DNA from 4 places in the Proteiniclasticum sp. genome. Region 4 is predicted to be linked to each of the others. Evidence: predicted binding sites of a transcription regulator. Region 4 holds the regulator's gene; each other region holds the start of a gene.
The links. The regulator Rex, encoded in region 4, represses fermentation and respiration genes when NADH is low (regulators of the CRP and FNR family bind a similar motif). The targets are predictions, from matches to a motif close to ATTGTTAANNNNTTAACAAT.
Positions count from the first base shown of each region.

Region 1 (7,902 bases), on a different contig from region 4:
GCTTCGCTTTGCGGAGCTTGCAACACCTGAAACCATCAGACGGTATACCCTGAAAAATGGCGGAGCTGTTGCCGGTCCCAAGCAGATGCTCGGGCAGCATATGTTCAAGAGACTTCTTACCAGAACAGAGTGGGACAATTTCTTCTGCTGCGGTGAATCGACCGTCATGGGAACGGGAACACCCACAGTGACCACTTCGGGGCTTACAGCCGCCAATGTGGTTTTAAAGAAGCTCGGCAAGGAACCTTTTGTATTTCAGAAGAATATGAAAAACTACGTGAGAATTGTGGGAAAGCCTTTCACAGAAGACAGGCTATTTGAAGGGTACGACGAAAAAACAAAAAGCATGATGCATGAAGCCATGAGATGCAGATACTGTGAGCATCCCGGCTGCACAAGAGGGAAAGGCGCCGATATCAGAGGCATCATGAGAAGAGCTTCAGTGGGCAACTTCATTGGGGCATGGAAGAGCTGGAGCCTTCAGCCTGCTGAGCCTGAAGAACTTATCAACTATGAATCGCGGTGCATCCTGGCTCATGATCAGGGTGGTCCAGTAAGAATTAAAGATGTCATCACACAGCTTGAAGAGGTGACGAGATGAGTAAGGATTATGATGTGATTGTTGCAGGTGGAGGCCTGGCAGGCCTCACAAGTGCAGCCTATCTTTCCAAATACGGCTACAGGACGCTGCTCTGCGAAAAAGGAAAGAAGACAGGAGGCCTTGTCAATACATTCTGGTATAAGGATTTTGCATTTGATGGGGGAATCAGGGCATTTGAGAATTCCGGCATCATCTTTCCCATGCTGAAGAGCCTCGGCATCAGCCTTGATGTTTCAAGAAATCCCGTATCCATAGGAATAGGAGACAGGTGGACAAAACTTCAGTCGAAAGACAGTCTAGAAGACTACAGTAGCATGCTTGCTGAGATTTTTCCGGATGATGGTGAAGCGGTATCGAAAATTGCAGATGAAATCAGAAAAGTCATGGGGTATATGGATGTCCTCTACGGAATCGAGAATCCGCTATTTCTGGAAGACATGAAAGACAGAGAATATATCATGAAGACCCTGCTGCCATGGCTGATCAGATATCAGATGAAGATCGGAAAAGCCAGCAGAATGAATGAACCGGTGAATGACTATCTCAGGCGTTTCACAAAAAATCAGAAGCTCATCGATATGATCACTCAGCATTTTTTCAAAGAGACGCCTTCGTTCTTCGCCCTCAGCTATTTCGGGCTCTATCTTGATTACAGCTATCCCAAAGGTGGGACAGGAGTTCTCGCCGAAAAGATGACAGAATATATCCTCTCCGCCGGTGGTGAAATCCTCACAGAAACAGAGATCACCCATGTGGATCCTTCGCGGCATGAGGTCAGAACATCTCATGGAAAGACGCTAAACTACAGAAAACTTGTCTGGGCAGCAGATCAGAAATCGCTTTACAATAATTTCGGCGGTCTGATGACACCAGAAATGGAGAAACAGAAAACTCTAGTGGAAGTGAATGAGGGTGGAGATTCCATTCTCACGCTATATATGGGAACCAGTTTAAGTTCTGACTACTTTCAGGGGAAATGTGGCGCCCATGCGTTTTATACCCCAGTGACAAAAGGCCTGTCAACGCTTCCTTCCTATGATGAATCCATGGAACAGGGGTTGGAGGAAATGAACGAGTGGGTAAGGGCATACCTGAAACTGACGACCTACGAGATTTCCTGTCCTTCATTAAGAGATGACTCACTTGCTCCGGAAGGAAAAACAGGACTCATCATCAGTACTCTGATGGACTATAGACTGGTCAGAAGGTTTCTTAAGGAAGGCGGTTATGAGGAATTCAAGAAGCTGTGTATAGAGATCATCTCTGAAACCCTTGCATCCACTCTATTCCCCGAACTGAAAGAGCATACAGAGTTTGCCCTGTGTTCCACACCGCTGACCATCGAGCGTGAAACCTCTAATGCCCAGGGCGCGATCACCGGGTGGGCATTCACAGGTGAGATGCCGGCAGAAAACCGCTTCAGGAAAATCGCAAAATCTGTGACGACCCCGATAGAGGATGTCTATCAGTGCGGACAATGGACATTCAGCCCCTCGGGTCTTCCGGTTTCCATCCTGACAGGTAAACTTGCAGCCGATGAAGTGCGTAAAACGCTGAAAGGAACAAAGCTGTGAACAGGGACATACTGGACCTTTTCATCGCAGTGACTGGACTGCTCTCTACAGCCATACTGTTTAACCATATACCGAAGCTACCTGAAGAAAAGAGGAAAAGGAGCCGCATTCCATCCGTTTCAGTCATTATTCCTGTAAGAAATGAGGAGAGAAATCTTCCGCTGCTGCTTTCTGATTTGAGGAATCAGTCCCTTATTCCGAAAGAAATCATCTGTGTGGATGACGGGTCAGAAGATGGAACCGCTGTCATTGCGGAGTCTTATGGTGTCAAGCTTCTGACTTTAGAAAACAAACCCGATGGATGGCTGGGTAAATCCTGGGCATGCCAGACTGGTGCAGAGGCTGCTGAAGGAGATCTTCTCCTTTTCATTGATGCAGATGTCAGGCTCGGAAAGGATGGGGTAAGAAGACTCGTAAGCGGATTTTCTGAATCGGAAGCTGCAGTTTCTGTGCAGCCCTTCCATAAAACGGAAAAAGTCTACGAACAGTTTTCCCTGTTTTTCAATCTTCTGCAGTTTGCAGCCAACGGCTCTGCCCTGAAAAAACCCATAAATACAGGGCTTAACGGACCGCTCATCCTCATTTCACGGCCGGATTATGATAGGGTCGGAGGTCATAGGGTCATAAAGAGCAGTGTGGTCGATGATGTTTCCCTTGGACTTGAGATGAAGAGGAAGAATCTGCCTTTCAGTATTTTTATGGGAGACGAGGATATCTCCTACAGAATGTATGGGGAAGGTCTGAGCAGTCTTCTTGAAGGATGGACAAAGAATTTTGCGCAAGGCGCATCGAAAACGCCGTTATTCCTTTTTATTCTGGTTTTCCTCTGGGTTACTTCACTGACCTCCGTACCACTTCATCTTTCAGCCTTTTTAATGTCCTCGAAATTCGACTGGGCGCTGATTTATTCACTGCTTTATATGACATGGGTGATTCTTCTGAAAGTGATTTCGGCAAAAATCGGCAGATATCATTTATGGACAACTGTATTTTATCCGGCGGTTCTTCTTGTTTTTCTGGGGGTGTTCAGTTTGTCGGTTTTCAAGAAAGTATTTGGACTGAAGGTCACGTGGAAAGGACGAAAGATTGATACGGGTGAAGTGCCATGAGGGTGATCTTTCTGTCAAAGCCGGTAACGATCATTTTATGCTTTATTCTGTGGGGAATCATTCAGGCTGGTACTGTGCTCATCTGCATCTTGATCCCGGACCGCTGTTTTGATCCCGATGCATACTTCTATCGCCTGCATAAATTTGAGAGAGGCGGAGAAATCTATGAGAAAGTGTTCAAAGTACGGAGCTGGAAAGGCTTACTGCCAGACGGAGGTGCGGTCTGGCGAAAGAAAGGCTATCAGAAAAAGAACCTGAAAGACCTCTCCACAGAGAATCTCACAAGATATCTCACAGAATCTGCAAGAGGGGAAATGACCCATTGGCTGGCCATGTCATTTTTCTGGGTCTTCGGTTTTTTTACACCGTTTTATGTGCTCTTTATGATGATTGCCTATGCACTCGTTTTGAATCTTCCCTGCATCATAGCCCAGAGATACAACAGGCCGAGAATCAGAAGAATACTCATGAAGAAAAGAGGGAAAAGTTCAGATACAGTCTTGTGAAACTGTGAGATAATGACGGAAAGTCTCGTAAAGGGATGGGAGACAGAGGTGGATAAGATGAAACAGTTTGGAATAATGGTAGGCCTTGAAAAAGCGGAATCCTTTGAGGGATGGTTCAGTAAGATCGATGATCAGGAGAATGATCTCATTCTATCTGTCATCTGGGGATATTCTACCCATAAGGCGACCAGGCATGCATTTATTCAGTTTACAAACAGTCTCAGGCATGAAACGACCTACATCCGTTTTCCCATGGAAGAGCTGAAATGGGAGAAGGATCCTTTTGTTCTGAAGATCGGAAACAATGAGCTGTCAGAAAAAGGAATGAAACTGGATTTTGATGCTGATGGTGTTCCTGTAAAAGGGGACTTCACATTCGGTCCATTCAGTCCGATCAGAACATCATTTCTTAGACCGAACATCATGGGCTGGCTGACTCATTTTCCGAATGAATGCAATCATTCGATCATCAGCATGTACCATCGAGTAAATGGACATCTTGAGATCGGAGAAGATTCCTGGTCAGTTAGTGAGGCAGACGGCTATATCGAGAAAGACTGGGGGACAAGTTTTCCTAAAGAATATGTATGGGCACATGCCAACGGATGGGACACGAGTGCTGTCGTATTCAGTTATGCGACTGTTCCTGTATTGGGGAGATTCGCAAAAGGATTCTTTCTTGTTTTTCACCATGAAGGACAGGAATTCCGTTTCAGTTCCATTGAAGGAGCAAGAATGCTGAATTTCAAGGTGACTGAGGATGCCTTTACCGCCACCGTGAAAAAAGGGAAATACAGAGTGACGCTGAAAGCCAGACAGTCCAACCCTGTTGCTCTGGCATCACCAAGTAAAGGAGAAATGAGCCAGCGCATCAAGGAATCTCTAGATGGAACAATTGAAATCATCATGATGGTCAAAGGAGAGGAAACGGTCAATCTTAAAAGTGATCGGGCATCAATAGATGTCCACTGGAAGGAGTATCCGAAATCACCGTCTGAAAATGATACGTAATAAGAAATAAAGTGTTACAGAAACGAAAAGGCAGCACCTCATGACACCTAATGTGCATGAAGCGCTGCCTTTATTTTCAGCTGATATGCTTTACTGAATTTCTTCAGATCTCAAGCTGTCCATTTTTCAGTTAAACAGGCCTCTGAAGAAGTCTGCGAGGGCATCCATAAAGTTTCTGAAGAAACCGCTGATGCCTGTCTTGACATCCTCATCAAGACCATCCCATGTTGACTTTACATCATCCATGAGCTTTCCGCCGCCTTCTATGAGGTTTTCGCCGAAGTCTTTGATGGCTGTCTTCTGTTCATCTGTGAATTCGAGCTTGGAGAATTTCTCCATGAGAGAGATCAGTCTCTGTTTGTTCTCTTCCGTGATGACACCATCCAGATTGTAGTTGTTGATTACGGTATTGACGATGTTTGTGATGGTGACCACTGTAATCTCACCATTGTTCTCGTCCTTTTCTTTCTGGATCTGTGCCTTGATTTCAGCTATGGCAGCGTTGAGAAGCTCATCGGAATAGCCTTCCTTGCCTTCATTCTCTTCGCTGATGTCTGAAGTTTCTTCGAGCTCTTCCTGAGCGACGACGATGTTTTCCTCTGGAAGCTCGGCGTCTGCATCGCTGAATGCCTTATATACACCGGCAAGCGCTCCGGAACCGTCAACCGCTTTCACCGAGGCGATCTTAATGTCGAGGTTAATTGCACCCGCAGTAATTGCGGCATTCTGATACTGTGCGGGGGTGATTTTTGTAATGGTCTCAGGGGTAACGATTTCCACGCTCACACCTTCAGCTGTGTCACTTGGCTCAAGATAGACTGAAGAGTATACCTGATGGTAGGAATAGCTGTTATGCAGAATATCATTCAGCTCGTTGATCATGACTTCAATTTCTCTTGAGTCGGTCTTTACGCCAAGAAGTTCTTTGGTCTTTTCGTATTCTGCCTCGGTCAGGCTTTCTCCGAAGGCAAAAGCCGGCTGCTTTATATCAGCAGCCAGTACCTTTCTGCCTCCTATGAAAACTGTAGAAAGAACCATGATCATAGCCACAGCTGCTATATAGCTTATTTTGAATTTCAGGTTTCTTTTTATCATATAACTGATGCTCCTTTTCTTTTAACATGATTATTTTAGCTTATATCCCAAAGGATATCATACATTTCTTAAGTTAAGGAGTAGATAAAATGAAGATTTAGTAAGGACTTGAATGTAGTTATTTAATGATAAGGTGAAGAGCTCTCTTCTTCTTCCATAACCTTACATCAAAAAATAACTTCTGTCTGAAGGGTATAAAAAATATGGAGACTGCAAAAAGGTGGAATGAAACCCTGCCATTTTTTCACATGCCATGGATAGAATGATAACGTTATGAATAATTTATCAAAAATTAAAGGTATTGTAGTAGAAGGTTGCTATTAGCATTATAATCCACTTAACAAGTACATTCTCATCAAGTTGAACATAAGATTAATGGTAGATATGGTTCTGATTAATCCTTATTTAAGTGTTGAAGGAATGAGGTGATCTTAAATGCGTGAAAAATATCTGTATTCACTTGAGGATCTGACCCTTGGTAATGCTGGAGGAAATAAAACGAAAAACCTTCAGTTTCTGATGAGAAAAAGATATCCGGTTCCGAAAGGGTGTGTTGTAAGCTTTTTTGCCCTGAATGATTATCAGGCAGGAAATGAAAATGTGATCGGAAAGCTTAGAAGCGAGCTGAAAAACTTCATTCAGCAAGGGCAGACTTATGCCGTGCGCTCATCGGCTTCAGTGGAAGACCATAATGAGTTTTCTTGCGCTGGTCTTTTTCAGAGCTATCTTGGCATCAGCGGAGAAGATGAGATCATTGAGGCTGTTCTTAAAGTATGGCAGTCTCTCTATGATGTAAAACTTCTGACCTACTGTAAAACTCATGATATCGATACCCAGTCGATTCTTATGGCTGTGATCATTCAGGAAATGGTCGAAGCCAGATCGTCTGGGGTTATTTTTACAAAAAATCCCATTACGGGATTTTCTGAAATCATCATTGAAGCAGGGGAAGGAACAGGGGATGACCAGGTTTCAGCCATGAAAAACCCTGAGCGATGGGTATCCAAATGGGGAAACTGGATAGAAAAGCCGGAAACGAGAATCATCAGTGAGGAGTTTGCGGATCAGCTCATTGAAAATGCGTATCTCATCGCAAAAGCCTATGGTAAACCTGTTGATCTGGAATGGGCTTATGATGGGGAAAACTGTACTTTCTTCAGGTAAGACCCATAACACAGCTGAGCATACCCATCTACTCCAGCCGGATTACAAAGGAAATGCTTCCGGGAATCATCAAGCCTCTGGTCTGGTCGGTGAATACCACCATGATCAACAGAATCTGGACGGAAATTCTTGTGAAGCTTACAGGTGACCCTTCAATAGACCCCGAAAGTCTTACGGGGTACTATTATGGACGGGCATACTTTAATATGGCGCTTTTCGGGCAGGTATTTGAAAGTCTGGGCATTCCTTATGAAGGGCTGGAACTTCTTCTTGGGTTAGAACAGGATGGTCCAAGAAAACCGCATATCAAGCCCGGCATGAAAATCCTGGGGAGACTCCCGAGTCTTCTGTCACTGACAAGAAGCTTTCTTACTGCAGAGAGAAGATACAGAGCTATGGAGCCCTCAAAACATAAAGTCTATGATGAACTGGAAAGAGAAATCAGAGAGAGTGCATCTAAAGAAGAGAACCTCAGACTTGCTCGAAGAATTGCAGAAGAAACAGAGAAAGTCGCCTACTTCAACATCATACTCCCCATGGAGATGATGATGTATCACAGGATGCTCTCAAACGGTCTGAAGAAGGAAGGCTATGATATCCGGGACCTTAAGCTTAAAGGTGTGGAAGAAGCGGCAGATGACTACAGTCCTCACCATCATCTGGCAAAGATGAGAAGGAAATATACCCTGCCTCTGGATTCCTTAAGTGAATCGGACAGGAGAGCACTGGATGAGGATGTTCAGGCGTTTATTCAGAAATTCGGTCATTTCAGCGACAGCGGAAATGACTGCTCGAAGATTCCATGGCGCGAAACCCCATCTCTTGTCTACAGCATGATCGAA
Region 1 is NZ_DAMBTF010000019.1:36,303-44,204, reverse strand. Features, by position in the region: gene RTX25_RS10765 (FAD-dependent oxidoreductase) at 1-601, shown strand, start outside; gene RTX25_RS10760 (NAD(P)/FAD-dependent oxidoreductase) at 598-2,175, shown strand; gene RTX25_RS10755 (glycosyltransferase family 2 protein) at 2,172-3,284, shown strand; gene RTX25_RS10750 (hypothetical protein) at 3,281-3,790, shown strand; gene RTX25_RS10745 (tocopherol cyclase family protein) at 3,848-4,801, shown strand; gene RTX25_RS10740 (DUF1002 domain-containing protein) at 4,928-5,896, opposite strand; gene RTX25_RS10735 (PEP/pyruvate-binding domain-containing protein) at 6,332-7,060, shown strand; gene RTX25_RS10730 (PEP-utilizing enzyme) at 7,114-7,902, shown strand, end outside.
Region 1: RTX25_RS10740 (DUF1002 domain-containing protein) is a predicted target of Rex. The motif match lies at 6,167-6,186, and genes of this name have one in related genera.

Region 2 (7,902 bases), on a different contig from region 4:
AGACGAAACTGTCGATACCAGGCTATTAGAGAGTATTGATTTTATCCAAAGAGTGCCAATCGGAATGTATGTATTTTCATTTGTTGATGAAAATAGCTTAGAGAGAAATCACCAAATATTAATCTATGATAGTACGAAAAATGCTTATGAGGAACTTGTTTCTTCACTATCCGATATATTCAAAGAATATGCAGTCGTCGAAGAGACAATTGAACCTAGTACATTTGATGAGATATGTGAGGTATACGAGAAGACTTATTTTTACGAAGAAATGATACCTCCTTATAATAGAAAAGACATAGAATATCTGATGAAGTTCTTCGCTCAAAAGGAATCAGAACCGCTCTATGTGCCCATAGAGGAGATTGATAGAAGAAAAGTGGATTTATCGCTTGTCGCAAAAGAAATAGTAGACAAAGACATGCGACGCAAAGATCAAGAGGTTTTTATCAATAGCTTGTGGGATGATGAGACAGGCCTTATGAGAATTTACTTCGGTAATAAATATTTTTACAAAAGACAGTTAGAAACTGAAATAGATAAAATTTTCAATCCTGAGCAGTATACCCTTCCAGGAAGGAATGCTACTTTTGCCGACAGATCTTGTGAAGAATTGACTATTTATGAGATGTTAAAAGCTTGTCCCGATTATGCGAAAAAATTAAAAGAAGGTGTTTATTCAAAAGCAATTGATGATGATGGAAAATTTTTCTGTGCTAAATGTGGAAAGAAATCTGCAACTAAGGCATTATTTCATATTGATCACATCAAGCCGATGAAGTGGGGAGGCCTTTCAGTTCCAGAAAACTTACAGTTGCTTTGTAGAACCTGCAATTGGGTGAAGAGTGATAAACAATGAAATATCTATGTACAGCATTTGATGTAGCAGTCTATATAAAAACAGCAAATTTTCCTATTAAACAAGAGTACGGAATATTAGAGTCTATTTGGGAAAGACGAGAAGAATTATTAGCTGCAAAATATAAAGCTGAAAAGAAACAGTTTTTAAATTTGATTCGGCATGAGATGAATAAACTGGATGGAAGTCTTGATTACGTTGATGAGATTAATTATATTCTTAAAGAGATGGGAAGTAAGTATCTGTTGTGTGATCAGGAGTTTGAACAGGATGTAATTGCAAGTTATTTTAAAGTCATAAAGATTCAACTTTTATTAACTCCTGGAAAAAAATATTGCAGAATAAAGCTAAGAACCATAATAAGGAGTTTTGGATATAAAAGAAGAACAGCATCACTTGTAGAGTATATGAACAAAACTATCAATGCGCTAGGTCTGAAGACATATGTACGTGGGCTAGAACGTTGTAATATTAGGGATGTTTCTCTTGACCAAGTAATAATAGTTCGATTGAAAAATATGTAGGCAAGCAATACGCTTGTAAAGTTGTATGATGGGACATCATTTGCAGAACTTATGCTTGAACATCATCTTGGTGTTTCTCCAGAGAAGGGATACTTGATGAAGAAAATTGACATAGATTACTTTATATGGAGAGTGGAAAAATATATTTTGACTTTTATGCGGATTTGTTAGACTTCATTGGTATGTGAGGGTTCTAAATTAAGTATTTTATATTTTTTTATAGCAACTGGTACTTGAGTATAAATGGGGAGGGAAACTATAAATGGGAAGTAGTTATCAAATAAAATGTAAGAATTGTGATTATACTAAAGAATTATTAGTTGGTATTGGGATGATGTATAGTCCCGAAAGAGTATTAGATGTATCTTCCAAATTTGCATTGCTTCCAGAACTTGTTAAGTCGAAAGTAATGCTAGAAAAAATAGAAAAGTTCTTGAATGAAGCAGATGGGGAAATTGCTGCTGATTATGGGCATGAAGTTTATTATTGTTCGAAGTGTAAAGATTTTCATGGTAAATTTCATATCAAGCTATCAAGTAAGGATAGTTCGTTAGAAATAGAACATCAATGTCCGAATTGTAGAATTGAATTGAATCGGCTAGATTTAAATCACATCAATATTACTAGTTATCCTTGTCCAATATGTGGTAAACATAGTTTAATCGAAGACAATGGCGGAATACTATGGGATTAGTATGATCAAAAATGAGATGGGATCTGACTAGGAATGAAAAGGTAAGGTGTAATAGATGTATAATATTGTAAGAAAAACAGCTACATGGATTGAACCAGTTACATTTACTGAACTGAAACTACTGGAAAGTGATGTAGAGGAAATATCGTCACATTTGCATTTAAGCTAGAGCTGTTTTGATCTGGAATCAAGGTTATCTACGGCACACTTAAAAGTATTGATGAAAAATGCAGTTGCATCCCTGCTTACATCTGCCTTCGGATTGATTATGTCGAAGCCATGATAACAGCCCGAAAAAACCTTGAAATCAACAGGCACTCCTGCTTTTCTAAGGTTTTCAACATACTGGATGGTCTCATCTCGGAATGGTTCAAGATCACCTACAAATGTAACAGCAGGAGGTAGATTTCGATAATCTGTCGCTCTTGCTGGAGCTGCATAGTAAGGAACATCTTTCCCGGATAGCTTGTCTAGATATAGTTTCCAGGCGAGTTCGTTCATCCTGGAGTTGAGTACAGGTGCGTTATTTTCTTTTGCAGATTCCGTAATCATCCGGTCATCGATCATAGGATATAAGGGCATCTGGAAAGCGATTTTCACTTCATCCTTATCTCTTGCATAGAGACATAGCGCAGCTGTTAATCCACCACCTGCACTTTCGCCACCAACCATCAGCTGATCGGGTCTTATACCCAGTTCTTTCGCATGACTCTTCATCCATTTAAGAGCAGTATATGCATCTTCTAAAGCTGCAGGGTAAGGCGTTTCAATTGATAATCTGTAATCCGGTGCGACGATAATACAGTCACTGGCTCCAATCAGTTTCTTGTAGGAATCAAAAAAGAACTCGGGGATTCCAAGAGCATACCCGCCACCATGAAGCCATAGAACTCCAGGGACGTTATTTACTGAGTGCTTAGGTCTGTAGATACATAATCGCAGTATAGTGCCATCTTCGCGTGTGATCCATTCTTCAGAAGAGTGAATACCCTTGATTTTGCGGCCTTTTGCCTTTTCAGCAAACTTTTTTGCAGAATGCATGAGCTTAAGGAATTTGGCTTCACTTGATTTACGGAAAAACAGATTGAAAAGGAATCCTCTGAGTCTAAGCTGCTTATCGACCATTGCATAGGTCACTTTCAAAGTGAACACCTCCTGTATAGGGTTCTATGAAAACAAAAGCTTCGTTAAATTGTCTTTCAAAGATTGCAATAGGATTTGGCCTTTAGACGCTTAAGCTGATGTCAGGAATGCTTTCTGCATTCTTCGGTTTACGCGTCTTTTCAATCGAGGAATCTGCGGGATATCGTGAATAGAGTAGAGCCGGTCTATTACCGTCTGCCGTCTGCTTCACCATTTTTTCTGACAGTGATATATTCGGCATCATTTACTCCATCAAGGTAGAGAAAACTCTTTACCTCCACCTGGACGACGGTGGCTTTATCCATGGAGGCTAGGGCTTTAAGACTTGGATGCCGATCTACCAGCTTATCGATGATATCCTGATTGAGCTTCTCGTCGTGAATAATCGTTGAGCGTCCATACACTGTAAGGGCTTTGACATGAGGCTCATCATCAAATATATGCTCTCTTGTATCAATAAGAAGACTCACATCAGGATTTTCTTCCATGTTTGTATATTTCATACTGCCCTTCAAGGTGAGCATGTAGAGCTTTATTCCTTCTTCATCTGAGAGATAAAGCATCAAGGAACTGTTGGTCAGGTTATCTTTGCAGGTGGATAGTACACAGAAATTATTCTCTTTTACCATGGCTTTGCATGCATTGATTTTCATGTTTTTACCTCCATCTATTCATTCTTTTTATTTCTTCTAGTATAGCACTACCTGAAATTTGAATGCTATGTCTAATAGCCTGAACCCCAAAGAATTTCGTAATGCAATAAACGATATGACTGTGAGATTATTACACAGCTGTTAAGTGCTGGGCTTTTTCATGATTTAAGCAGAAATGAAGAGCAAAGCAGCATATAGAGGCGATAAGAAATAGAGAATCAGCGCGGATATGAATGGTCTCTGGGGCAGGAATTTGATAGGCAGGCTGCTAGGACAACAAATAATGTAATCTGGCTCGCTAAAAGTTGTTAAAAAATTAACCCAATGTTATACTTTAAACATTGTTTGTCCTAAATCATGAAATATGTATGAGGTGGAATTATGCTGGAAGTCAGTCCCCTGGAAGTGGAAATCTGTGTAGGAAGTTCCTGTCATCTGAAAGGGTCCTATGAAGTCGTAAAGGCTATGGAGAATTATATCGAAAGTAATAGATTAACTGATGATATTAAGCTTAAAGGCAGCTTCTGCCTCAGTCACTGCACAGAAGGTGTCAGTGTGAGAATGGACGGGAAGCTCATTTCTCTATCACCGGAGAATGCAGAAGAAGCACTGAAAAAAGTGTGGGAGGAGAGAAGAAATGCAGCTGATCAACTTTAAGGAAGCGAACTGCAAGAACTGCTACAGATGTGTGAGAGCATGTCCTGTTAAGGCCATAAGGTTTCAGGACCATCAGGCGATCATTGACGATTCAAGATGCATAGCCTGCGGTCAGTGCTTTCTAGCCTGTCCGCAGAATGCAAGAGACGTGCAGAGCGATCTGCCAAAACTGAAGAAAGCGTTTTTTCAGAGAAAGACAGTGGTAGCACTCATTGCACCCTCATTCTCCGGCTTCTACAGAAACAAAGGCGGGTTTATTCATGGCCTGAAGAAGCTTGGTTTTTCGAAGATCGTTGAAGTCTCCTCAGGGGCAGATGAAGTGACGGCGGCCTACGAGAAATACATATCCGAAACTAAACCCGAATATGCCATCTCAAGCTGCTGCCCGACGGTGAACCTCATCATCAGGAGATATTATGAGGAACTTACGGATTACCTTATCCCGGTGATCTCTCCCATGATGGCCACGGGAAAAGCGGTGAAAGCGGAAAATCCGGATGATTATACCGTCTTCATCAGTCCATGCCTCAGCAAAAAATGTGAGCCGCTGACCTTCGGAAACGAAGGGGTAATTGATGCGGTGATTTCCATGGAAGAAATCAGCATACTGTTCCAGCAGATGGATCTCGACCCTGAAATGCTCAGTCCCTATGAGCCTGACGTCTCAGGTAGAGCATCGGGAAAGAAATATCCCCTTAAAGGCGGAATCAGTGAGGGCATTGAAGCGGCGCTGAACAAGAACGGCTATGACAGACTTCATGTTGAAGGCATCAGTCAGGTCAAGGAAGTTCTTGAGGAGCTGAAGAGCGGAATGCTTAAGCCTGCTTTTCTGGAGCTTAATGCCTGCCATGAGTCCTGTATCTCGGGTCCTTGTGTCCCGAAGAAAGCCATAAGCACCTTCCAGAGAAAGCAGCTGGTCAAGAGTCATGTCAAAGAAGGCTGGCAAGGTGAGACAGGAGAACTCTCCTATGAGGGGATCGATCTTTCCACAAGCTATGTTAAATGCCCCATAAAGAGAAATCAGTACTCAGAAGAAGAGATTGTGATGACCCTTGCCCGCATGGGCAAGAGAAAGCCAAAGGATGAACTGGACTGCGGTGCCTGCGGCTATGACAGCTGCCGAGAAAAAGCGAGGGCAGTTCTGGATGGAATGTCGGATGTGGAGATGTGCATGCCGTTCATGAGAACAAGAGCCGAGCATATGAGCGACATCATCTTCTATAACTCACCCAATATGATCTTTGTGCTGGATGAGGATCTCTGTATTCTGCAGATCAATCCATCTGCCGAGATGACCTTCAACACCAAGGCAAGTGAGTTCAAGAATTTTCCGATCCAGATACTTCTTGATCACAGCGGCTTTGAGGAAGTCAGAAGGACAAGAATCAATGCGCTGAGCAGAAGAGTAGCATATAAGGAGTTCGGTCTTATTGTCATGCAGAGCATCATTTTCCTGCCTAAGGACAATCAGATCCTTGTCATCATGTCTGACATCACAGAGGAAGAAAACAGAAGAGATGAGCTGCAGCTGATGAAAGAAAACACCATAGCCATAACCAATAAGGTCATCGAAAAACAGATGAGAGTTGCCCATGAAATCGCAAGCCTTCTTGGAGAAACCACAGCTGAGACTAAGATTGCGCTCAATAAGCTGAAGGATCTTGTTCAGGAGGAAGGAAACTGATGGACTACTATATGGATGTTACACATCTTTCGATCAATAAATACGGTGAGGAGCTATGTGGAGACCATATAGAGATTGCAGAGAATGGGACAAGGAAGATCATGGTTCTTTCTGACGGTCTGGGCAGTGGAGTGAAAGCCAATATCCTGGCAACACTTACTGCAAAGATTGCGGTGACCATGCTGAAGGAAGACGCAACACTTGAAGATACCATCGAAACCATAACGAGCACTCTTCCTGTGTGCTCGGTGAGAAAGCTCGCCTATTCCACCTTTACCATCATCATGGCGGATAACAGCGGAAAGATCAGTATTGTTGAATTCGACAACCCTTCCTATTTCTACTTCAGGGAAGGAAAGCTCAGCATGCCTCATAAAAAGAGAAGAGAGATCCATGGAAAGATCATCTATGAGTCAGAGATCAGTATGGTCCCAGGAGACTACCTGACGGTGATCAGTGATGGGGTTGTCCATGCAGGAGTAGGAAAACTTCTGAATTTCGGATGGAAGTGGGAGAACATCAAAGAGTTTATCGAAGAGCTCTCCCTTAAGAGAGAATCAACGAATATTCTGGCTCATGAGGTTCTGGGATACACCAATGTACTCTACGATCTAAAACCGGGGGACGATGCCAGTGTACTGTGCCTGTCCATGAAAGAGAAGAAGATCCTCAATCTCTTCACCGGTCCACCCATTCATCCGGAAGATGATGTGGTATTTGCAAGATCTTTTATGGATGCAGAAGGGATAAAGGTGATCTCAGGTGGTACCACGGCAAACATCATTTCAAGAGAACTCGATATTCCGCTATCCATCGATATGAGCTGCATCACTGCAAAGCTTCCACCTGTGGCTTTGATGGAAGGAGCGGATCTTGTCACCGAAGGCGTTCTTACTCTTGGTGAGGTGATCAGTATTCTTGAAGGATTAACTGGTGATGAATTAAGTGAAAATATCCTGAAGAGGCTTTATTCATCTGATGCTGCAGCAAGATTAAGCAGAATGCTTCTTAATGATGCCACAGAGATCAAGCTCTTTATGGGCACTGCTGTCAATCCTGCTCATCAGGAACCTGGATTCTCATACAACTATAACTATAAGGTCAATCAGATCAATAGATTAATGGAGCTTCTTGAAAAGTATGGAAGGAAGGTCCATCTTTATACCATCTAGATCAGAAGCTGTGTCGTATACAATCCTTCCGGATAATTCTGTCAAAATATTCTAGAGGTATGGAAAAGACTGCCTATGATGGGATACAGGGAATAGTCCATTAATTCAGGAGAAGCGTATAATGGTGAAAGTTTCATAAGAAATACATTAATATGAAAGGGGACGAGGTGAGAAAATGAATCTGAAAGAAAGAGCAAAACAGCTGAAAACAGATATACCTGCAGTATTCTTATGCCTGAAAAGCAAAGACACCCCACTGGCAGCAAAACTTCTGGCTGCAATTACAATCGCATATGCTCTTTCTCCTATCGATCTGATTCCGGACTTTATACCGGTACTTGGTTATCTGGACGACATGATCATTCTCCCGGCTTTAATAACATTGACTGTTCGTCAGATTCCAGATGAGACCTTCATTCGTTTCAGGATTGAAGCCGAAGGAATGTGGGAAAACGGTAAACCTAAAAAATGGTATTATGCTATACCGATTGTGCTGATTTGGCTGTCTATAGTCTG
Region 2 is NZ_DAMBTF010000011.1:89,113-97,014, reverse strand. Features, by position in the region: gene RTX25_RS08205 (DEAD/DEAH box helicase family protein) at 1-859, shown strand, start outside; gene RTX25_RS08200 (hypothetical protein) at 856-1,383, shown strand; gene RTX25_RS08195 (hypothetical protein) at 1,646-2,077, shown strand; gene RTX25_RS08190 (alpha/beta hydrolase) at 2,243-3,214, opposite strand; gene RTX25_RS08185 (pyridoxamine 5'-phosphate oxidase family protein) at 3,409-3,873, opposite strand; gene RTX25_RS08180 (NAD(P)H-dependent oxidoreductase subunit E) at 4,255-4,530, shown strand; gene RTX25_RS08175 ([Fe-Fe] hydrogenase large subunit C-terminal domain-containing protein) at 4,511-6,214, shown strand; gene RTX25_RS08170 (SpoIIE family protein phosphatase) at 6,214-7,386, shown strand; gene RTX25_RS08165 (YkvA family protein) at 7,562-7,902, shown strand, end outside.
Region 2: RTX25_RS08180 (NAD(P)H-dependent oxidoreductase subunit E) is a predicted target of Rex. The motif match lies at 4,178-4,197, and genes of this name have one in related genera.

Region 3 (7,902 bases), on a different contig from region 4:
GAAAGACCTTGTCATCGAAAGTGTTTTAAGCAATGCCAATTTACATGCCTAAGTTAAGTGATTTAATAAATGATGACAATTCAAGATTCTTGAAGATGAGATTGATTCCTAGTGGGTAAGTACAGATTTCAAGCTTTGTTCTGTATCTTTCAATACTAACTAAATCAATAATAGTATCATTTGTGCATTTAAATTTTGGTTCAACATAATTCACCTCCCAGTATAATATGAAATAATTGTACAATTCCTGTTCCTTATTCGTTCGTTATTTAGTTCCGTATTTGGTTATTGCTGCAAACTATTAATGATTGTTCACGGAAGAATAGTGCTGGGTAGTCAAATTTTCGTGACAGCACTGACACTGATCGCATTGAATAATCTCTTTTAAGGAACAGGAAAGAGTGCCAGATATTAGTAAATATAGATATTATATCAATATCAGAAAACAGAACACCATAGAAAGCTGATGCTTTTCATGGTGTTCTTTAAGGAATTCCTGGATTGATCCACAGGAGGTATGCTCACGTAGTTCTTATGGCATTAGTTGTATGACTGAAGTGGTCTCCTGAATGATTAATCTGTAAAACCAATATCTGTCGGTGTCAGATTTTTATATTTTTCCGTCAGTGAATATGACGTAATACGGACATTTACATAATTTGGAGATAAAATACCCCGATCTACCCAACTGCTGCACCACTTTGTAATCGCTCTTGGTGTGACATCGAAAATTGACGCAAGATCCTTGGTTTGAATTCTATCGAGCTTCTTTTCAAGCACATATCTCATCATCTTTTTATCCTTTTTATTTAAGTGGCTTAACTCGAGCTTATTTTCTTCATTTTTCGTTGCCTCTTCTGCCTGAGTCGTGATATTTTCTGCATTAAGCCTCATGATTCGAATAAAGTACTCTATCCAGTTTTCCAGATGAGGCGGATTATTTCTTCCATCATAGTAAAGTACGGGAAGCCCCATCTGCAGATTCTTATAGTACCCATCCAGATTGCTTGCATAAAATTCTTCCATTGAATTAAAACCTTTAAAATCATAACCACCCAGCATCAGCACATATGTGGCTAATGCTCTGCATGTTCTTCCATTCCCGTCTTCGAAAGGGTGAATGGTTACAAGCTGATAAGCGGTAATCGCGGCTTTTATTGGTACAGGCAAATCATTCTCCCAGCTGTACCATGCGACCAGCTCATCCAAAAGAGGCTTAATATCTGCTGCTTCCGGGGGGATATATTCAGTAGTCCTTGTTACACTGTCATAGACTGCAATGAGTACACCAGGATGAGTTTCCTGTCTGAACCCTATTATTTTCTTTCTCATGTCTTTACGTTCGATAATTCCATGTAGTTCTAAAACAAATTGAATATTAATCGGCCGGTTTTCTGCTCTGCATTTCTCAAGAAAGGATAACGCATCCCAGTAGTTGATGACTTCTCTTTCGGCATCTATTTTCGTTTTTTTTCCTTTTTCGGTAATTACCCGCTCGACCTGATCATAAGATAGAACATTACCCTCAATACTCGTAGAAAAATGTGTTTTTTTCATTTTGGCTTTGTACAGCATCTCCTGTCTGGTCCTTGTGGGTAAGTACAGATATTCCAGTTTTGTTCTGTATCTTTCAATATTAACTAAATCAATAACTATATCATTAGTGTATTTAAATATAGGTTCAAACATACTTCACCTCCCAGTATGATGTGAAGTAATTGTACCATACCTGTTCCTTAATTCATACTTATTAGTTCCTTATTAGTTCGCTATTTAGTTCCTTATTCGAGTGTTTCTTAAAACTAAATTGCTGCTTGCTCACATAAGTAAAGTGATGAGCGGTCTAAATGTCATGATGAATATTGAAACTGATAGCGTTGAATTATTCGTTTTAAAGAACAGCAAAGAGTACCGACAAATCTAAGAAATACAGATACTTAAGTTATATCAAAAACGAACACCTATTGAAAAGCCTAGGTGCCTTTCAATAGGTGTGATTTTTTTATGCTCAATAAAATCCAATGTGATTCTTATTTACCTGAGCGAATCAAGGGAAAGTAGTCCCGATGAATTCTTTCACTGCAACGTAAAGGTGGGAAATGGAAGGCTTGGAAACAAGAGAACCGATCAGGCAGATGCTGCTTTCTTTCTGGTGCTCAGTGAGTGCCCAGTAGAAATCCTCCGTAAGATTACCGGACTTCAGATGAGGGAATATATACCACTGCCTCGCTGTGATAAGGTGCTTAACGCTGATGCCTGACTTTCTTATGTCCTCAGTGATCTGGTTGACTAAAGGTGCATCTCCTGTCCCGTAGGCATAGGCGACAAGAATGGTTTTATCTTTCTCCTTGTAGGTATGGAAGAACTGGATGCATTCTTTTTTTCCAAGGTTTGCCTTGTAGTAGGTGGTCACGATATTTCTGTTCTCCACCTCGTAGGCGCAGGTGATATAAGGGTTGGTATCAATCTTTTTCATGAGCTCGTTATAGAGACTGTCTTTAATGACATCATTTGGAAGCTTTGTTGTGATCAGCACCTTGTCATAGACTGATGAGTCAAAGTCCGTATCGATTCTTACCTTTTCCCCTTGAGACTCGATGTTTCTCACGACAACGGAATACCGGATGTCGGAGATGTTTCTGCTCAGCTTTCTGATGATCTCCGACATGCCCTCATCGACAAAAAGGAGCTTGTCTCCTTTGATGAACGAGTAGATGGTCTTAACGTCGAAGACATTCAGAGCGTAGTATGCCTGAATCTCGTCAATGGAACCGAACCCGTAGGAAGACAGATGCGGCGCGATGACCTGACCGATGGTATTCAGGTTGTGCTTCATAAGGAACTCGCTGAGCGGAATCATAAGATCTGTGATTTTACCGTAATTATGGCTCTTTTCCGTACAGGAGTAAGCCTTGATGAGCCCTTCAAGCCTTGGCAGCTCCTCCATGAGGCTCAGGATCTCCTCATGGGAAAGATGCTCAACCTTTCTGAAGTCTTCATCCAGAAAGTTTCTGTAGGTGAAGCGCTCAGAATAGGAAATATCAAGCTCCAGTAAAAGCTCCTTGATGTGCTGACTGAAGCAGATGACCGTTCCAAGCTCAACAACAAGGTCTCTGTTTAGAAGCGTCCTGCAGTGTCCGCCAAGGACTGCTTCCTTCTCGTAGACAGTGACCTCTATTCCTTTTTTCTTCAGAAGATAGGCGGAAAGCATGCCGGAAAAACCGGCACCGATTATGGCAACGTGCATATTGTCACTCCTTAATATTCTCGGTCGATATAGGCCCATAGAGGCAGAATCATGCTGCTTCCCGTAGCCTTGCTGTGATACTCAAGAGGTGATGCGAGAATCTCTCCATAGTATGTTCTGTGTCTTAAGTTGTAGCTTCTTATGCTTCTCTGGAGAATAAGCCTGATTTCGCTGAAAGGAAGCTCCTTATGGAGATGGGGAATGATACAGGCGAGAGCATGAAGTGCATACTCTTTTTTCAGCTGATCGATTTCTGTGCTCAGCTCCTCGCTTTTCAGAAAATACACCATAGGGTCAAAACCGCTGGATTGAAGAATCTTATGTACGCTGCCTAGAAATGCGCTTCTGTTTCTGCAGGGCAGGCTGCCATCTTCAAGAAAGCAGAGATACCTCGTGTTGAATCCGAGGCTTTGCGCAACGGGAAGAGCGGCTGCCGTCAGAAGATCCTCAAAGCAGTCCATGGAAAGCTCCTCATAGATTCTTGAACAGGCGACTCTGCTCTTATAGTCGAAGATGGTATAAGCGTAGGTCTTTTCTGATTCCTTGAGTCCGCCATAGACCGTGATCCAGAAGAACCAGCATTCGCCGCATCCTGAAGTCTGAAAGTCCGGAGTATCTCCTAAAGGACTGGGAAGCTTCTTTCTGGAAAACTTCACCCTCTTCTCCTTTGTGGAAAGATCGAGTCTTTTCATGATGTTGTAGACACAGGACTCGCTGATGTCGTGTCCGATTTCCTCCAGCAGGTATTTGATTTCTCTTGGGCCGAAGGAGGGATAGCTTCTGATGAGGGTGACCACTCGCTCGGTCACTTCATCAGGGGCTCTGTTGACCGGAACAGAAGTACGGCGACCTGAATCAAGACCTTCCATGCCAAGGCTCTCATACTTCTTCAGCCAGCGGTAATAAAGCGTTCTTGAAATGTCATGCTTCTCGCATGTTCTCGTGACGCCGTATTTCTGACCTTCTGAAATAATTGTAAGCTTTGCCTGTCTGTCCATCATCAGTCTCCCTCCATCCCAATAAATTTCAAAGATTAACAAAACTTTAACATAGATCTCATTTATATACAACGGATAGAAGAAAATTTTACTTTGCTTATGTGTTTACACTTTAATAAAAAAATAACAATCCCTGAGTCTTTTACTCACCTGTAAACACCTGGGTAAAGTAAATAATTGCGGAATCAAGGCAAATCCCCTCTATTGTTGACCCGGTGCCTCATTGCTATAATCAAGGCAAATCAATGATTGAGGTGGATTAAGATGAATGAACTTAAAGTGTTTTCCATAAAGAAAAACATACATGAAGACAACAAGAAGACTGCGGACGAAACAAGAGTGGAACTGAGAGAAAAAAATGCGTTCATGATCAATGTGATGTCCTCGCCAGGCAGCGGAAAGACCACGACCCTTGTGAGCACCATCCATGCGCTGAAAAGCGAGATGAATATCGGTGTGATTGAGGCGGATGTGGATTCCGATGTGGATGCAAGAACCGTTCAGGAAGCGGGTGCAAAGGCGGTGCAGATGCATACGGGAGGACTGTGTCACATCGATGCCACCATGGCAAGGACAGGCATCGACGAGCTTGAAGTGTCGGATGTGGATCTTGTATTTCTGGAGAACATCGGCAATCTCATCTGCCCGGTAGGCTATGACACAGGTGCCATGAAGAACATTGCGATCCTCAGCGTACCCGAAGGGGACGACAAGCCTTTGAAGTATCCCATGATCTTTGCGAAGGTGGATGCACTCCTCATCAGCAAGATCGATGTCATGCCGTATTTCGACTTCAATATGAGTCTCTTGGAGGAAAGAGTGAGAAAGCTCAATAGCGATATTAAGATCTTCCCCATCTCTGCAAAGACCGGGGAAGGCATGGATGTATGGACAGCTTGGATAAAGAAAGAAATGGGAAGGGGTTAAATGATGACTAAAAAACTGGAAAAGACAAGTTTCAACAGATCGAAGAACTTCAACTTTGCGCTGAACTGGGCAGATGTTGACGGAAGAGCCTACAGACAGGAGGTTCTTGATCTTGCCAACAAGATCGGAAGAACAAAAGCCGGTTCCAGCCGTGAGGCGATTCCATTCGGTCCGGAGTACTATGCCCTTGAGTCACTGGTTACGCCTTTTCAGGCAAAGGTTGCCCTTCATGTGGAGTTTCGAAAGAAAAGAAATGCAACGGAGATAGCGGCGGCCTGCGGAGAACCTCTTGATGAGGTCAAGGAAGCTCTGAAGCACCTTGCATGGACCGGGATCACCTTCTGGAACACCGTTGACGGTGTGGATGTCTACTGGCATGACATCTTCGTGCCCGGGCATCTTGAGATGATCAATAACAACAGGGAACTGGTTGAAATGCATCCTGAAGTGGCGGAAGCCTTCTACTACTTCGGCAGCAAGAAAGGACCCATGGCTGCAGGGATTATGCCCATAGGCGGAGGGCCCATGAGGGTTCTGCCCATCGAGCGTGCCATCGACGGAAACTCGAAGAAGGCAAGTTATGAAGAAGTCACGAAGCACCTCAATGAATCCCATATCTTCTCCGTATCGGACTGTTCCTGCAGAACCTCCCGTGAGTCCATGGGTGAAGGCTGCGGACACCTCAAAGAAGAGATGTGTGTTCAGCTTGGCCATGCTGCCGAGTACTACATCAAGACAGGAAGAGGAAGAGAAATCACAAGAGAAGAAGCCTTTGAGATCATCAGAAAGGCTGAAGACAACGGTCTTATGCACTCTATCCCGAACCTGGATACACCAGGTCATACCCATGCCATCTGCAACTGCTGCGGATGCGGATGCTATGCCATGAGACTGGCCAACGAATACCTCAATAACGACATCGTAAGATCGAACTACAGATCCGTCGTGGATGAGAGCAAGTGCGTTGCCTGCGGAGAATGTGTGGATGTCTGTCCCACAAATGCCATAAGACTTGGCCAGAAGCTCTGCTCGAAGTCTCCCATCGATGAGACGCTGACTAAAGTGACACCTAGAAACACCGAGTGGAAAGAGGACAAATGGAACAGCGACTACAGAGTAAACCGTAAAAATACTCTGGATTCAGGAACAGCGCCATGCATCACCAAGTGTCCTGCCCATATTCCGGTGCAGGGCTACATCAAGCTTGCATCCCAGGGCAAGTACACCGAAGCTCTGGAGCTCATCAAAAAGCACAATCCGCTTCCTGCCGTCTGCGGCAGAATCTGTCCAAGGCTCTGCGAAGAGGACTGTACCCGCGGAGGCTATGATGAAGCTGTTGCGGTGGACGACATCAAGAAGTTCATTGCGGAAAAGGATATGGCGTCGGAAACCCGGTTCATTCCGACGAAAAGGCATGACTACAGCGACAAGAAAATCGCCATCATCGGATCAGGTCCTTCGGGGCTCACCTGCGCATATGATCTTGCACTTGATGGATACAATGTTACCGTCTTTGAGAAGGAGAAAAGGCTCGGCGGTATGCTGACTCTTGGTATTCCTTCCTACCGTCTGGAAAAGAATGTGCTGGATGCCGAAATCGATGTGATCCGTGAAATGGGCGTGAAGTTTGAAACCGGCGTTGAAATCGGTAAGGATGTCAGCCTGGAAGATTTAAGAAGAAAAGGATTCAATGCCTTCTATGTGGCCATCGGTGCAAGCAGCGGCCGCGGACTTGGGATTGAAGGAGAAAATGCATCTGAGGTCATGCATGGCGTGGACTTCCTGAAGAAGACGAACCTTCAGGAAAACACAGGTGTCAGTGGGAAAGTCGTTGTCATCGGTGGAGGAAACGTAGCCATCGATGTGGCCAGAAGCTCCATAAGACTCGAGGGTGTAAACAAAGTGGATCTCTACTGCCTGGAGTCGAGGGAGACCATGCCTGCCCATGAAGAAGAAGTTTCCGAAGCTCTGTCTGAAGACATTGCCGTAAACAACTCCTGGGGACCGGTAAGGATCCTTCATGAAAACGGAAAAGTTTCCGGTGTGGAGTTTAAGAGATGCATCTCCACCTTCGATGCAGAAGGAAGATTCAGTCCGCAGTTTGACGAGAACGACAGAAAGGTTGTGCCATGCGACTATGTTCTTCTCTCTGTAGGACAGACATTCGACTACGGTGATCTCTTCAAGGGCGAGGGTGTGGAGCTTACTCCAAGAAACACCGTTAAGGTCGACCGCGTGACGCTTCAGTCATCAAAGTCCGATATTTTTGCCGGCGGAGACGTCGCCAGCGGACCAAAGCTTGCCATAGATGCCATTGCGGCAGGAAAGGAAGCTGCAGTATCCATCCACAGATTTGTTCAGAAAGGGCAGTCACTGGTATTCGGAAGAGATACCCAGTCCTATCTGATGCTGGATAAAGATGCGCTCATGGAGATCGTGGACTATGACGGCACGGTCCGTCAGAGAACCATGCATGTGGACGGCAGGATTTCAAAATCCACCTTCAAGGACCTGAGAGGTGTCCTCACGGAGGAACAGATCAAAAAGGAGACCGCAAGATGCCTTGGCTGCGGAGCGAGCAAGGTGGACGAGTATCTCTGCGTAGGCTGCGGTGCCTGTACCCTCAGATGCAGATTCGGTGCCATAAAGCTTGAGAGAGTGCATGATGTCATAGGTTTTGAACTGGACAAGCTGCCCAAGACCGTCATGAAGAATGCGATTACCCGTAAG
Region 3 is NZ_DAMBTF010000011.1:47,903-55,804, reverse strand. Features, by position in the region: gene RTX25_RS08015 (Fic family protein) at 574-1,689, opposite strand; gene RTX25_RS08010 (FAD-dependent oxidoreductase) at 2,048-3,247, opposite strand; gene RTX25_RS08005 (helix-turn-helix domain-containing protein) at 3,259-4,248, opposite strand; gene hypB (hydrogenase nickel incorporation protein HypB) at 4,510-5,172, shown strand; gene RTX25_RS07995 (FAD-dependent oxidoreductase) at 5,173-7,902, shown strand, end outside.
Region 3: hypB (hydrogenase nickel incorporation protein HypB) is a predicted target of Rex. The motif match lies at 4,357-4,376, and genes of this name have one in related genera.

Region 4 (7,902 bases):
TACTACCCGTCAATATCATCCTTGTGGCTTTCCTTGCAAAGATTGGAGAACTTCTTGTCCTTGCTTATGCGCCAGGACTTGCAACCAGCGTTGGAATCTTCCTTCCGCTTCTTGCAGTAAACTCCGTCATTCTTTTTGCAACAGGAGCGTTCACTCCTGAAGCCTCCATGGGAAAGAGCTTTGCAGGTGCACTGAAAGCAGGCGTGGCATATTTTGCGGCACTTGTTATCGTATCCTTTGTACGTGAGCTTCTGGGTACAGGAGGCATAAGTCTTCAGAACCCGCTCAGTGGCACAGAGATCTTCAGTTTCAGCCTGATTCCATCGGAGTTCACCCTCAGTCTGTTTACACAGCCTGCAGGAGCACTGATCGTACTTGCACTTGTTGCTGCACTGTTTGCGGCATTCGGAAAGCAGGACGCTGAAATGGGAGGTAAATAACATGGAAAATTTATTTCCGATTCTTTTAGGAACCATCGTCATCAATAACCTTGCACTGACAAAACTTGTCTCCATCGGCCAGGTAGCGAACTTCGGAGACAATGAAGACCAGACACTCTGTATCGGTCTTTCAGCAGCGGTCATTATGGCTGTTTCAAACATATTATCCTATGTGGCATTCACATTTGTTCTGGAACCGCTGAATGCTGGTGTACTGAACCTTCTGGTCTACATGCTGATCGTTCTTCTGACCACTATGGCTGTTACAGGCTATATCAGATCGAAGAAGCCTGAAATGCATGGAGCTGTGGGAAAAGTGCTGCCGCTTTTGGCTGTTAACTCTGCTATCCTTTATCTTATTCTGGATGTAATGAGTCAGGGAATGGAATTCCTGCCGATGCTGATCACATCCATTGGTGCACCGATCGGTCTTCTCTTTGCATTTATCCTTTATGGAGCAGTAAGAGAGAGACTTGCCATCGCAGATACACCTAAGGCTTTCAGAGGATTACCGATACTGCTCATTTATGCTGCTTTAGCACTTATGGCATTAAGCGGCCTTAATGGAATCATCTAGAATCAGCTGAAAAAAATGAAATTGAACTGAAAGACCTTGTATCCGAATCAGATCGGATACAAGGTCTTTTTTATAACCTATAGAAGTTAAGAAATCTCATTAAAGATATGGTTCCCGGAATGTCGCGAAAAAGAGCGGATCAGTCTATCTTCAGCTCAAACACTGCACCTTTTTCCACGAGGCTTTCAGCGGTCTTGCCGCTTTCGAAGATCAGAGTGTTACCCTGAATCCTGAACCTGTACATTTCATTCTCATCGGCTCTAAGAATCAGCTCATCATTTTCCACGAAATAGGTTCCCATGGGCACGTAGGAAGTGGCAATATGACGATTGAACTGAAACTGATGCCCGTTTTCCAGAAGGACCCAGGCGAAGTCTTCTGACTCCTGGCCTTTCAGCACATATATTCCGATTTCCGGTTCTTCTGTCATTTCCCTGTTTACGCAGCCTGCAGCAATAAGTGTGAATGCTGCCAGGAATAGAATCACTGATCTGAATTTCATCTGTCTGACCTCCTTGCTTTTTGTAATTTCAAGAGCTGATCGCTTTGGTCTGGTGCCGTTTTTAAGTATATAAGCTCTACTGATATTATACCTCTGCTGTTCGATTATAATGATTACAGATTTATCACAGCATGAGATGATTTAAAGGCCATTTACTAAAACTTCAGGAAGTTGAGCCATAACCTTTAGTCACATTAAAAAGAACGGATTCTTGAGGATATCCACAGAAAATAGGGGGGTTTATCCACGTTAGCCACAGATTACTCACAAGAAATATACCCATATGTGGGTAAAGCTGTGGATAACTGCTTGAAAATTATAACTGATGAGGGCCGTTTTAGGAGGATTTTCAGTTATACCAATATAAATAACAGCAATTCCACATGTTATCCACAGGCAATTGTTAATAATGTGCATAAGTGAACAGTTGTACGGGTAATATCAGCAGGAGTTTGATTTCAAATTAAACCCAGCCAAAAATAAAAACCGATGAACTTAATCAACGGTTTTCTGCGAGTCATTTACCAGTTTATTCAGTGTATGGAGCTCAAGAGGAGAAAGATCTCTGTAGGTTCCGAGCTTAAGACTCCCAAGTTCGATGTTCATGATTCTGATTCTTTTTAATGTCACAACGCGATAGCCGAGGTATTCTGTCATTCTTCGGATCTGTCTGTTGAGACCCTGGGTGAGTATGATTCTAAATGTGCGATCATCCAGTTTTTCCACTTTGGACTCTCTTGTCATGGTGCCAAGGATAGGGATTCTACCGGACATCCTTCTGATGAAGTCATCAGTGATGGGTTTGTTCACTGTGACGATATACTCTTTCTCGTGATTGTTTCTTGCTCTTAAGATCTTATTTACGATATCACCGTCATTGGTCAGAAGGATGAGTCCTTCTGAATCTTTATCCAGTCTGCCCACAGGAAATATACGTTCCTTGTGCTTGACGAAATCGATGATGTTTCCTCTAGTTTTACGGTTTGTGGTACATTCAATACCTCTTGGTTTGTTCAGTGCGATATACACCATGGGTGGTTCATTGGAAATGATTTTACCGTCTACACGTATCTCATCATTCTCCGTGACCTTAAGTCCCATGACCGCTTTTTCTCCATTGACTGTAACTCGTCCTTCATCGATCAGACTATCGGCTGTACGTCTGGAGCAGTATCCCGTATCTGATATGGCTTTGTTGATTCTTTTTTCTTCCATGGAACACCTCCTAACATCCTATTATACATGAATTCCGCTAAATTTGAAGAGGTACTTGAAGTCAGTTTATGAGTGGATTAGAATGGGTAGTAGACAGATAAATTCTATGGGAGGAACTTATGGACCGATCGATCTGCCCGCTCTGCGGTGAACCGAATGACTGTTATATGGAAAACGGCAAAGATCCCAGTATGTGCTGGTGCAAGGATATTCAATTTCCAGAGGAGCTGCTTCTTATGGTACCGGAAGAGCTTGTGCGAAACGCCTGTATCTGCCGAAGCTGTGTGGAAAAATATCCTCATTATGAACGTAAACCGAGTCAGTACAAGACGAAATAGAATTGGACAAAATGCATTAAATAGGATACAATTGAATTGCCGGAATGTAGAAACCGGTATAACACTTTAATCTCTGGAGGGATAAAAATGGATAAAAAGGTAGTAATATACACATCCAACACCTGTACATACTGTGACCTTGCCAAGGAATACTTCAAGGCAAACAATATTTCCTATGAGGAAAAGAACACTTCAGATCCAGTATACAGAAAGGAACTGCTCAGCATCGGTGTAAGAAGCGTTCCTACAATCTACGTTGACGATCAGTATATGGTCGGTTTTGACGAAGGCGCTTTCGAAGAACTTTATAACGCATAAGAGAAAAGATACAGGCAGTCTATCCGTAATGGAAAAGACTGCCTGTTTTCTGTATTCAAAAATCGGAATATCTCATCAGCTTCTCTTCAGATCATTCTGCCAGAGCGGAGTTAAGCATTCCATGACTACTCCACATAGAGGAAAGAACCGTTGTTGTTGATTTTGCAGTCCAGCTGATAGGAGAGGATCCTGTCATGGGTTTTACCGGATTTGAAGAAATCTTCAGGTAGAAATTCGCCGGAGATAAGGATGATGATCTCATCTCTTTCCTTTATGGCTTCACTGATGTATGCCTGCTCGATGATTTCTGCAAGGACAGTGTCGATGTCGTTCTGTTCGGGATCCGATTTCTCGATCAGTTCCTGACCTTTAGGATTGACAGCTGAAATGCTTACGAGGTTTCCCCAGGGATTGAAATTCATTTTGATTTCTCCCTCGGCGCGTATAATGATGGTCCGGTCAACCTTTTCTGACATATACTGATAAGCGAGGCCAAGAATCAGCGCGATCATAACTATGGCGATTAAGGGTTTCAGGAGGTTCGGCCGTTTTCTTGCCTTTTTTCCCGAAGTGACATCGCCTACACTGTTCCCTTCATCCTTTATCTTCATAAACTGACCCTGGCTGGACAGAATATAGGCATAGCTGCCTTTTTTTCTGAGGGTAAGACCCGAATGTGCATCGCTGTCTATGGGAAAAGAATCTTCTTTTTCCTTAAGATCATACTGGAGATACCGTGTAATGAGCGGATACTTTTCACCGTGGAAAAGGATACTGTAGGAGAGAATAAGATCATGCCATTTTTTCAGTTCAAAAACAGGCTCTTCCACAAGTTTTGAAAATGTACTGAAGGGGATTCTTCTGTTCTCCAGCACTTTATCCCATAGCTTTTCTTCTGATGAGAGGATAAAAGCAAGATTGAGGATAAGGCTTCTTTCCGCCTTGCTCAAGGAAGTGGCTGAAAGTTTTTCCAAACTGATGTTAAAGGTTTTGAGCTCGCTGATATAGGCTTCGATCTCATCGGCTCTTTTAAGGGTTTCTTCTTTATTGTAGACTTCCATGGCCGGCTTTTCTAAAAATATATAACGATCTTTATCTAAAACTCTGTTCACCATATTCATAACACTCCCATTTCTTCACTGATTCTATTTTAGCATAGCTTCATTGAGGAAAAAGCGTTAATAGGAAAGAATAGATTTATTTTCCTTTTCTTAACAGATTATCCCGTAAATGGCTTAATAGAAGGGCTATAATGAAGTATACTGATAAAGAGTGTACAATATGAATACAGAGAAATCATTTTAGAGGAACTGAGGGTGTTAAATATGGAAGTTAAAGAATCAAGCAGAAAGAAATGGTTCGACCGGATCATCAGAGTGCTTATCATCGTTCTGGTATTTGTGGGGGTTGGCCTCTACATCTATGCAGAGGATTATTACAGGCCGTCGCTGACTGCAGAGGAAGCATTAACAGAAGGTGAGGGAATCGCCTATGAGGAAATCGGCGGAGATCTTGTGTTTACCCCCGAAAATCCTGAAGGCGGTGTGGTGATCTATCCGGGAGGAAGAGTTTCTGAGAGGGCCTACGGATATCTTGGTAGAAAGATCGCGTCCCTTGGCTATAAGACAGTAATCCTTAAAGCACCGTTTAAGCTGTCGATTCTCTCAAACTATGCAGCTGAGGATTACGTGGCAGATGATCAAATTCAGGACTGGGTCATTATCGGTCATTCTCTGGGTGGGGTATCCGCTTCAAGATATGTCAGCAGAAATCCCGAGAAAATAAGAGGGCTGATCCTTCTTGCAGCATATCCTGATGGAAGCACCGATCTTTCTGTGAGCACATTCAAGGTGTTCTCCCTAGTCGGAGATAAGGACCTCATCATTGATTACGATAAGCTGAGTGAAGCCCAGGAAAGGCTGCCCAAAACAACCTACGGACAGATCATCAGAGGAGGAAACCACTCAAGTTTTGCAAACTACGGTACTCAGGATGGAGACAGTCTGGCGGATATCGGCTATGAGGAGCAGCAGCAGTTTATCCTCGATGCCGTTGTCGAAGCCTTTAAATGATCGAGCAGAAGCATATTTAAGGGGACAGCAGTGACTTTTTTCATATAACCGATTCATGAAGCATAGGAATGATATCTTCAAAATAGGTTTGCATAATGAAAGAGGGACACTTAGGTGTCCTCTTTCATTATGCAAACCATTTCAGATCGCTGAAGAGTAAAGAAGTTTTTCACAATAATTTTATTTTCTAGTGAATATTATCCTTGATAGGCAACGCGAAACAGCAATTATATTGTTAGAGTGTTAAAAATTAACAACGTAATATAGATGTTTTTAACAGACTCATAAAATTGAAATCTTTGATAAAAATCTTTGACAAATATTAACACATGATCATATAATTTGTGGTATTATATTGTTAGAAATTTATTTAACGATGAGGTGCGAGGATGGATAAGAAAAAAGACATTTCCATGGCGGTTATCAAAAGATTACCAAAATACTACAGACACCTGGCTGAACTGCTGAGAAACGATGTTGACAGAGTTTCTTCTAAGGAACTTAGTGAGAAAATCGGATTCACCGCTTCACAGATCAGACAGGATTTCAACTGTTTCGGTGGTTTTGGACAGCAGGGTTATGGATACAACGTAAAAGAACTATATAATGAAATCTCAAATATCCTGGGACTGGATAAGAGATACTCAACAGTTATCATTGGAGCAGGTAACATCGGACAGGCCGTAGCAAACTACACCCGTTTCGACAAATTCGGATTTGATCTGAAGGCGATTTTCGATGTTAATCCTAAGCTCATCGGAATGAGAATCAAAGATGTTGAAATCAGCGACATCGATCAGATGGAGTCATTCCTTGCAGAAAACAAGATTGATATCGGTATTCTCTGCGTACCGCATGCTCAGGCACAGAAAGTGGCTGATGTACTTGTGGAAAACGGCGTAAAAGGCCTCTGGAACTTTGCTCCGCTGGATATCAATGTACCTGAAGATGTATCTGTTGAAAATGTACATTTAAGCGAAAGTCTGCTGACACTTGTCTATCTGATGAACGACCTGGACAAATAGTGAAGCGAAATCTTGGGGACCTTTAAAAAGGGTCCCCTTTATAGTGCTTAAAAGTCTCTGAGTTTTGTTGAAATGGAAGGGCATAATACGTATACTGTAAAGGTGAGATTTAGACTCACCATACAACAATATTGGGGGGAAAAAATGTATAGAATTATACGGAAAAAAGAGCTGGTAGAAAACATCTACCAGATGGATATTTTGGCTCCGCGTGTAGCCAAAGCTGCTCTGCCCGGGCAGTTTATCATAGTCAAAGTGGACGAACGGGGAGAAAGAGTGCCGCTGACCATATGCGACTATAACAGAGAAGAAGGATCCGTTTCCATCGTATTCCAGACACTGGGTGCATCCACTAAGAAGCTTGCACAGATGAGTGAAGGGGACGAAATCAGAGATTTCGTTGGTCCTCTTGGTAATCCTTCGGACATCGTGACAGATGATAAAGAGAATCTTTCCGGTAAGAAGATTGTCTTTATTGCAGGAGGTGTGGGGACAGCTCCTGTTTATCCGCAGGTGAAGATGCTGAAGGAAAAGGGAGTCGATGTGGATGTCATCATCGGTACCCGTTCAAAAGGAACGCTGATTTTTGAAGAAGAGTTCAAAGCGGTGGCGAAAAACCTCTATGTCTGTACGGATGACGGAAGCTACGGTTTCCACGGACTTGTTACCGACAAACTGAAAGAACTGATCGAAACAGAGAACAAAGAGTACAATATATGTGTGGCCATCGGTCCCATGATCATGATGAAATTCGTATCAAGGCTGACAAAATCCTATAACCTGCATACCGTTGTATCCCTTAACCCCATCATGGTGGATGGTACGGGAATGTGCGGTGCCTGCAGAGTGACTGTAGGAGACGAAGTGAAGTTCGCCTGTGTGGATGGACCTGAATTTGATGCTCATCTCATCAACTTTGATGAGGCCATGAGACGTCAGTCCATGTACAAAACTGTAGAAGGAAAAAAGATGATTGTAAAAGAACAGGCATCTGTACATAAGGACTCGGAATTATGTGATTTGGGGGAAATTCTACATGAAACGAAATAGAGTACCAGTAAGGGAACAGAGACCGGAAGAGAGAGTAAGAAATTTCAAGGAAGTGAGCTTCGGATACAATCATGAGGAGGCTCTGCTTGAAGCGGAAAGATGCCTTCAGTGCAGAAATCCGAGATGTGTACCGGGATGCCCTGTAGCCATAGATATTCCTAAATTCATTCAGGAACTGAAAAACGGGGATGTTAAAGCTGCAAGAGATACCATCGGCCGTGCAAGCAACCTTCCTGCTGTCTGCGGAAGAGTATGTCCTCAGGAAGAGCAGTGCGAAGGTTCCTGCATTGTGGGCATCAAGGGTGAACCGGTGAATATCGGTAAACTTGAAAGATTCGTTGCGGACTGGGCAATGGAGAACGGAT
Region 4 is NZ_DAMBTF010000034.1:4,556-12,457, forward strand. Features, by position in the region: gene RTX25_RS13430 (Rnf-Nqr domain containing protein) at 1-440, shown strand, start outside; gene RTX25_RS13435 (Rnf-Nqr domain containing protein) at 442-1,017, shown strand; gene RTX25_RS13440 (hypothetical protein) at 1,157-1,519, opposite strand; gene RTX25_RS13445 (pseudouridine synthase) at 2,015-2,734, opposite strand; gene RTX25_RS13450 (cysteine-rich CWC family protein) at 2,854-3,072, shown strand; gene RTX25_RS13455 (glutaredoxin family protein) at 3,160-3,390, shown strand; gene RTX25_RS13460 (hypothetical protein) at 3,516-4,505, opposite strand; gene RTX25_RS13465 (alpha/beta fold hydrolase) at 4,716-5,462, shown strand; gene RTX25_RS13470 (redox-sensing transcriptional repressor Rex) at 5,852-6,487, shown strand; gene RTX25_RS13475 (sulfide/dihydroorotate dehydrogenase-like FAD/NAD-binding protein) at 6,632-7,537, shown strand; gene gltA (NADPH-dependent glutamate synthase) at 7,524-7,902, shown strand, end outside.